3 regions of the Enterobacter cloacae complex sp. HYC042_NIDB genome follow, and region 1 is predicted to be linked to each of the others. Evidence: predicted binding sites of a transcription regulator. Region 1 holds the regulator's gene; each other region holds the start of a gene.

Region 1 (2,274 bases):
CAAGCTGGGCGGTGATGGCAGCCAGATCGCCCTTCAGCACCGCCAGCGGCTGGGTGACCGGCACTTCCAGCGTCTCGACGGCGCTGAGTTTGCCCTCATCAAAGCTCACCAGATGCACGGATTTGGCTTTTCCGGTTTCATCGAAGCTGAGCGAAATAGGGGAGCCACAATAGCGGATATGCTCGCAGCCGCCGATGACCTGGGCGCGGTGAATGTGCCCGAGCGCGATGTAGTCCGCGGGCGGGAAGTTTTGCGCCGGAAAGGCGTCCAGCGTACCGATATAGATCTCGCGGACCGCGTCACTTTTGCTGGCCCCGACGGTAGTGAGGTGCCCGGTGGCAATGACCGGAATGGCCTGTTCACCGCGCAGGGCACAGGCTTCCGCGTGCTGCTGGTGATAGTAGTCGGTGATGGCCTGCAATAAATGCTGCTGCTTTTCCGCGCCCGACAGTCCCGCCTGGCTGTGCACGATGTCGCGTGGACGTAAAAAGGGAATCGGGCAAAGTACCGCGCCCGGCGACCCGTCGCGTTTTTTCAGGATCTGCGGCGCGTGCCCGGCGCTGGCGACCACGGTGGTATTGAGAAACGCCAGGATGTCGCGGGATTCATTGAGCGTGGCGACGGAGTCATGGTTTCCGGCGACAATCACCAGATGACAGCCGGTCTGCTGCAGGTTCACCACGAAGCGGTTATACAGTTCACGCGCATAGCTCGGCGGCGAACCGGTATCAAAGATGTCACCCGCCACAATAATGGCATCCACCTCGTGCGCCTGGGCCGTTTCCAGAAGCCAGTTCAGGAACGCTTCATGTTCAGCCGCACGGCTTTTGCTGTAAAAATTTTGACCCAGATGCCAGTCCGAGGTGTGAAGTATGCGCATAGGAGATCCGTGGCGAAAAACGATGCGGGCGATTATAAACTGTCAGGGAAAGGAAAATAACCGCTGTAATAAAACAACAGTTTGCCATTTATAGTGGTACTGTTTTTCATAAATCTGTCATAAATCTGACGCATAATGGCGCCGCATTACAAACTTGTAACTTAAATAAGATAAGACAGGGCAAAGTATGGCGAGACGTATTCTGGTCGTAGAAGATGAAGCTCCAATTCGTGAAATGGTGTGCTTCGTGCTCGAGCAAAATGGCTTCCAGCCGGTTGAAGCGGAAGATTATGACAGCGCGGTGAACCAGCTGAATGAACCCTGGCCCGATCTGATTCTGCTTGACTGGATGTTGCCCGGCGGCTCCGGACTGCAGTTTATCAAACATCTGAAGCGTGAAGCGCTGACCCGCGACATCCCGGTGGTGATGCTCACGGCGCGCGGAGAGGAAGAGGATCGCGTGCGCGGTCTGGAGACCGGCGCGGACGATTACATTACCAAGCCTTTCTCCCCGAAAGAGCTGGTTGCCCGCATTAAGGCCGTCATGCGCCGTATTTCCCCGATGGCGGTGGAAGAGGTGATCGAGATGCAGGGCCTCAGCCTTGACCCAACGTCACACCGCGTGATGACCGGCGAAAATCCCCTCGACATGGGGCCTACCGAATTTAAACTCCTGCACTTCTTTATGACCCATCCGGAACGCGTTTACAGCCGCGAGCAGTTGCTGAATAACGTCTGGGGAACTAACGTGTATGTCGAAGACCGGACGGTTGACGTACATATCCGCCGCCTGCGAAAAGCGCTGGAACTGAGCGGCCACGATCGCATGGTACAGACGGTCCGCGGCACGGGTTATCGTTTCTCGACCCGTTTCTGAATAATGACAGGAGTGTGACGCGTGCTGGAACGTCTGTCATGGAAAAGGCTCGTCTTTGAACTGATCTTATGCTGTATTCCGGCCCTTCTTCTGGGGGCCTTACTTGGGCATCTGCCGTGGTTTCTGCTGGCGGCGGTCACCGGGCTGTTAGCCTGGCATTTCTGGAACCTGCTGCGTCTCTCCTGGTGGCTGTGGGTGGACCGCAGTATGACCCCGCCGCCGGGAAGCGGCAGCTGGGAGCCGCTGCTGTACGGCCTGCACCAGATGCAGATGCGTAATAAAAAGCGTCGCCGCGAGCTGGGAAGCCTGATCAAACGCTTTCGCAGCGGCGCAGAGTCGCTGCCGGATGCGGTGATCCTGACGACAGAAGAAGGAACTATTTTCTGGTGTAACGGGCTTGCGCAACAGCTGCTGGGCCTGCGCTGGCCGGACGACAATGGTCAGAATATCCTTAACCTTCTGCGTTATCCCGAGTTCACGCTGTATCTGAAAAAGCGTGATTTCACCCGTCCCCACA
Region 2 (2,274 bases), 1.8 Mb from region 1:
ATGGCGTGCTGGTGGGGAGCACCGAAAACGCCGCAGGGTTAGGCATTCAATGTAAGTATTTAACAGCACAGGGAGTCAGCACGGCGCAGTATCTCCATTCTGATAGCGGGATCATTGGGTTAACCAACTGCCCGGTACTGCGTAAGACCTCCGTCGTGATTGATAATGGCTGAGCCACAGCGTTAACGACGAATAAAAAACGCCGCAAAGATGCGGCGTTTTTTATGCTAACCGGGGTTAGAACGGATAGTCGTGGTAACCCATCTGTTCAGAAATCTTACGCGCGGCGGTATGCAGAATAGCCACGTACTCGTGCAGGCGCTCTTCCGAGAAGCGAAGCGTTGGGAAAGAGATGCTCAACCCCGCGATCACGACGCCAAAACGGTCAAACACCGGAACGCCAATACAGCGCAGCCCTTCTTCCTGCTCTTCGTTATCTTCGCCGTACCCTTGCTCACGCACCTTGTCGAGCACCGTTAATAACTCATCGGTGTTAGTAATGGTGCGTTCTGTGCTGCGTTTGTACTCCACGCCATCGAGGATCTGTTTAACTTCTTCACGATCGCGCCACGCCAGCAGAACCTTACCGATTGCCGTGCTGTAAAGCGGGTTGCGACGACCAATGCGCGAATACATACGCAGGTTATACATGGAGTCAATTTTATGGATGTAAACAATACTGTCTTCATCCAGCGCGCCCAGGTGGATAGTCTCCTTGGTCAGGCGGGAGATCTCGCGCATCTGAATATCCGCGCTACGGATCAGATCCACGTTTTGCAATGCCCGGGCACCCAGTTCAAACAGTTTCAGCGTCAGAGAATATTTTTCAGATTCGCCTTCCTGTGCAACGTAACCCAGTGATTTCATGGTTTGCAAAAAGCGGTAAACGGTGCTTTTCGACATCATCACGCGCTGTGACAACTCTGTGATACCAATTTCACGCTCTTCCCCGAGCGCCTGTAAGATGCCAAACACCTTCAGCACGGAAGAAACTGAATCTGGCTGTTTATCCAAATCCGCAATTGCCATTTACCACCTCATAGAGAGTGTTTTATAAAAATCAGAACCGGTTTTTATTATAAATTCCCGTCATGTTACCTGCAATCAATCCGCGTTTACTTCGTTACAAATCTGCGACATAAAACGGTGTTAACGATGCTAAAATAGTTACCCTGAGAATAATTTCACTCTGAGCTATTTATCCCCGATGGAAAAGAACCTTTCCGATGGTCTGCCTTTGCCCCAGCGGTATGGCGCTATCGCTACGATTATTATTGGTATCTCAATGGCCGTTCTTGACGGCGCGATTGCGAACGTTGCCCTTCCCACCATTGCCACCGATCTGCATGCATCCCCGGCCAGTTCGATATGGATTGTTAACGCCTATCAGATTGCGATTGTGGTTTCCCTGCTCTCCTTCTCTTTTCTGGGCGATATGTTCGGCTACCGTCGGGTATATCAGTGCGGGCTGGTGGTATTTACCTTTACATCACTGCTGTGCGCCCTTTCGGACTCTCTGCATACGCTGACGCTGGCGCGCATCGCGCAAGGTTTTGGCGGCGCGGCGCTGATGAGCGTCAATACGGCGCTAATCCGCTTAATCTATCCGCACCGCCATCTGGGCCGCGGCATGGGGATAAATTCGTTTATTGTCGCGGTCTCTTCTGCCGCCGGGCCAACGATTGCAGCGGCCATTCTTTCTGTCGCCTCGTGGCAGTGGCTGTTCGCCATAAACGTGCCGCTGGGTATCGTGGCCATCTTCTTTGCCCTGCAATTTCTCCCCGCTAACGGCCCGAAAAGCACCATGCCGCGCTTTGACGTAGCAAGCGCGGTGATGAATGCGCTCACCTTTGGTCTACTGATTACCGCCCTGAGCGGTTTTGCGCAGGGTCAATCCCTGATGCTAACCGCCGTGGAGCTTGTTGCCCTGCTGGTGACGGGCTTCTTCTTTGTTCGCCGCCAGCTTTCCCTGCCGGTGCCCTTACTGCCGGTCGATCTGCTGCGTATTCCCCTCTTTTCGCTTTCCATCTGCACCTCCGTCTGCTCATTCTGCGCCCAGATGCTGGCTCTGGTTTCTCTGCCCTTCTTCCTGCAAAGCGTGATAGGACGTTCCGAAGTGGAGACCGGGCTGCTGTTAACCCCCTGGCCGCTGGCGACGATGGTGATGGCACCCCTGGCAGGTTATTTAATAGAACGTGTACATGCCGGTTTGTTGGGCGCGGTGGGGCTGGCCGTGATGGCAACAGGTCTTTTCGCGCTGGCGCTGCTTCCATC
Region 3 (2,274 bases), 2.2 Mb from region 1:
CACGATGCCCCGGCTGACGTTACGTCCGCTCGGATCGTTATCGCTGGCGACAAGGGGACGCACGCCCGCGTAGGCGCGCAGGATACGCGTCTGCGCCATCACCGGCGCCAGCTTTTCCCCTTCGCGCAGCAGAATATCCACTTCTTCGGCGGTGACCCGGTTGACGTCAATGTCGCTGTAGTCAACGTGCGTTGACGTCGTACCGATGAGCGAAATGGTGTCGCCCGGCACCAGAATGTCGGCGTCAGACGGTTTGCGGCAGCGGTTGATGACGTGGTTATTGATGCGGTGGTCAAGGATCAGCAGCGAACCTTTGGCCGGGAACATGCGGATGGATAAATCGGCGTATTCCGCGATGCGCTGGCCCCAGATCCCCGCCGCGTTGACCACCACGGCGGCGTGCAGCTCGCTGTGCTCGTTATACTGCGTATTAAACACCCGCACGCCGCAGATGCGATGACCCTCGCGGATAAGCCCGGTCACTTCATGTCCGGTCAGAATGCGCGCGCCATGCTCGCGGGCGTCCAGCATGTTGGCGGCGGTCAGGCGGAACGGATCGACGGTGCCGTCAGGCACCTTCACCGCGCCGATCAGCGTCGGGTTCACCGATGGCTCCAGCCGCCGGGCCAGAGCCGGATCCATGGCCTCAGCCTGAATGCCCGCTGCAGTACAGGCGGTTATAAAGATTGACTGAAAGGCGAGGTCATCTTCAGGAAGGGTAATAAAGAGGCCGTCAGTTGGCTCTATGCAGTGTCGGGCGATACGCTTGAGGATCTGGTTTTCAGCGATGCATTCGCGCGCGGATTCACCGTCGGTGACCGCATACCGCGCGCCGCTGTGCAGCAGGCCGTGGTTACGCCCCGTCGCGCCGGTGGCGATATCGTGGCGCTCCAGAAGCGTGACGCTTAAGCCGCGAAGGGCGCAGTCGCGTGCGATGCCGGCGCCGGTTGCGCCACCGCCAATGATAATCACATCGCTGTAGCGTGGATCGTGAATTGTCATTGCCTTTCCTCTATGTTCGTTTTTTAGCATTTAGCCACATAGAACGTGTGGTTTGTTTGATTTCGAACATAAACGCGCGAAATTCGAAACTGAAACGTGATTTCATGCGCTTTTTTGCGCATTCTGTCATATTTCTGTAACAATTTGTGCGTTGATTCACAGTAACAAACCGCATGTTTTTTTAACATCCCCGCCTCTGTAACCGGGCGCGAGATGCCTGGTCATTTTTTGAAAGGCCACGGAGGCTGTTATGCTCAGTATCTTCAAACCTGCGCCGCATCGGGCGCGACTGCCAGAGGCAGAGATCGATCCTCTCTACCGCCGTCTGCGTTGGCAAATCTTCCTCGGGATCTTCTTCGGGTATGCGGCGTACTATCTTGTACGTAAAAACTTTGCGCTCGCCATGCCGTATCTGGTGGAGCAGGGCTTCTCTCGCGGCGACCTGGGCTTCGCGCTGTCGGGGATCTCCATCGCCTACGGTTTTTCTAAATTCATCATGGGTTCCGTGTCGGACCGTTCGAATCCGCGCGTGTTCCTGCCCGCCGGTCTGATCCTCGCGGCAGCGGTCATGCTGTTCATGGGCTTTGTGCCGTGGGCGACGTCCAGCATTGCCATCATGTTCGTGCTGTTGTTCCTCTGCGGCTGGTTCCAGGGGATGGGGTGGCCGCCGTGCGGACGTACCATGGTGCACTGGTGGTCGCAGAAGGAGCGTGGCGGCATTGTGTCGGTGTGGAACTGCGCGCATAACGTCGGGGGCGGGCTTCCACCTCTGCTGTTCCTGCTGGGGATGGCCTGGTTCAACGACTGGCACGCGGCGCTCTACATGCCTGCCTTTGGTGCTATTCTGGTGGCGATTATTGCCTTCGCCCTGATGCGCGACACGCCGCAGTCCTGCGGGCTGCCGCCAATCGAAGAGTACAAAAACGACTATCCGGATGACTACAGCGAGAAGCACGAAGAAGAGCTGACCGCGAAACAGATCTTCATGAAGTACGTGCTGCCGAACAAGCTGCTGTGGTACATCGCGGTGGCGAACGTGTTCGTATACCTGCTGCGCTACGGCATCCTCGACTGGTCCCCGACCTACCTGAAAGAGGTGAAGCACTTCGCGCTGGATAAATCCTCCTGGGCGTACTTCCTGTATGAATATGCCGGGATCCCGGGCACGCTGATTTGCGGCTGGATGTCGGACAAAGTGTTTAAAGGCAACCGCGGCGCAACGGGCGTGTTCTTTATGAGCCTGGTGACTATCGCGACTGTCGTTTACTGGCT

What was found. The regulator PhoB, encoded in region 1, activates phosphate uptake and scavenging genes when phosphate is short. The targets are predictions, from matches to a motif close to CTGTCATAAAACTGNCNNAT.
Region 2: kdgR (DNA-binding transcriptional regulator KdgR) is a predicted target of PhoB. The motif match lies at 1,121-1,140, and genes of this name have one in related genera.
Region 3: glpT (glycerol-3-phosphate transporter) is a predicted target of PhoB. The motif match lies at 1,126-1,145, and genes of this name have one in related genera.

The regions. Positions count from the first base shown of each region.
Region 1 covers NZ_CP109650.1:1,237,649-1,239,922, forward strand. The annotation lists gene sbcD (exonuclease subunit SbcD) at 1-880, opposite strand, end outside; gene phoB (phosphate response regulator transcription factor PhoB) at 1,068-1,757, shown strand; gene phoR (phosphate regulon sensor histidine kinase PhoR) at 1,779-2,274, shown strand, end outside.
Region 2 covers NZ_CP109650.1:3,011,204-3,013,477, forward strand. The annotation lists gene OKF39_RS14470 (YobH family protein) at 1-173, shown strand, start outside; gene kdgR (DNA-binding transcriptional regulator KdgR) at 238-1,029, opposite strand; gene OKF39_RS14480 (MFS transporter) at 1,208-2,274, shown strand, end outside.
Region 3 covers NZ_CP109650.1:3,455,621-3,457,894, reverse strand. The annotation lists gene glpA (anaerobic glycerol-3-phosphate dehydrogenase subunit A) at 1-1,002, opposite strand, end outside; gene glpT (glycerol-3-phosphate transporter) at 1,253-2,274, shown strand, end outside.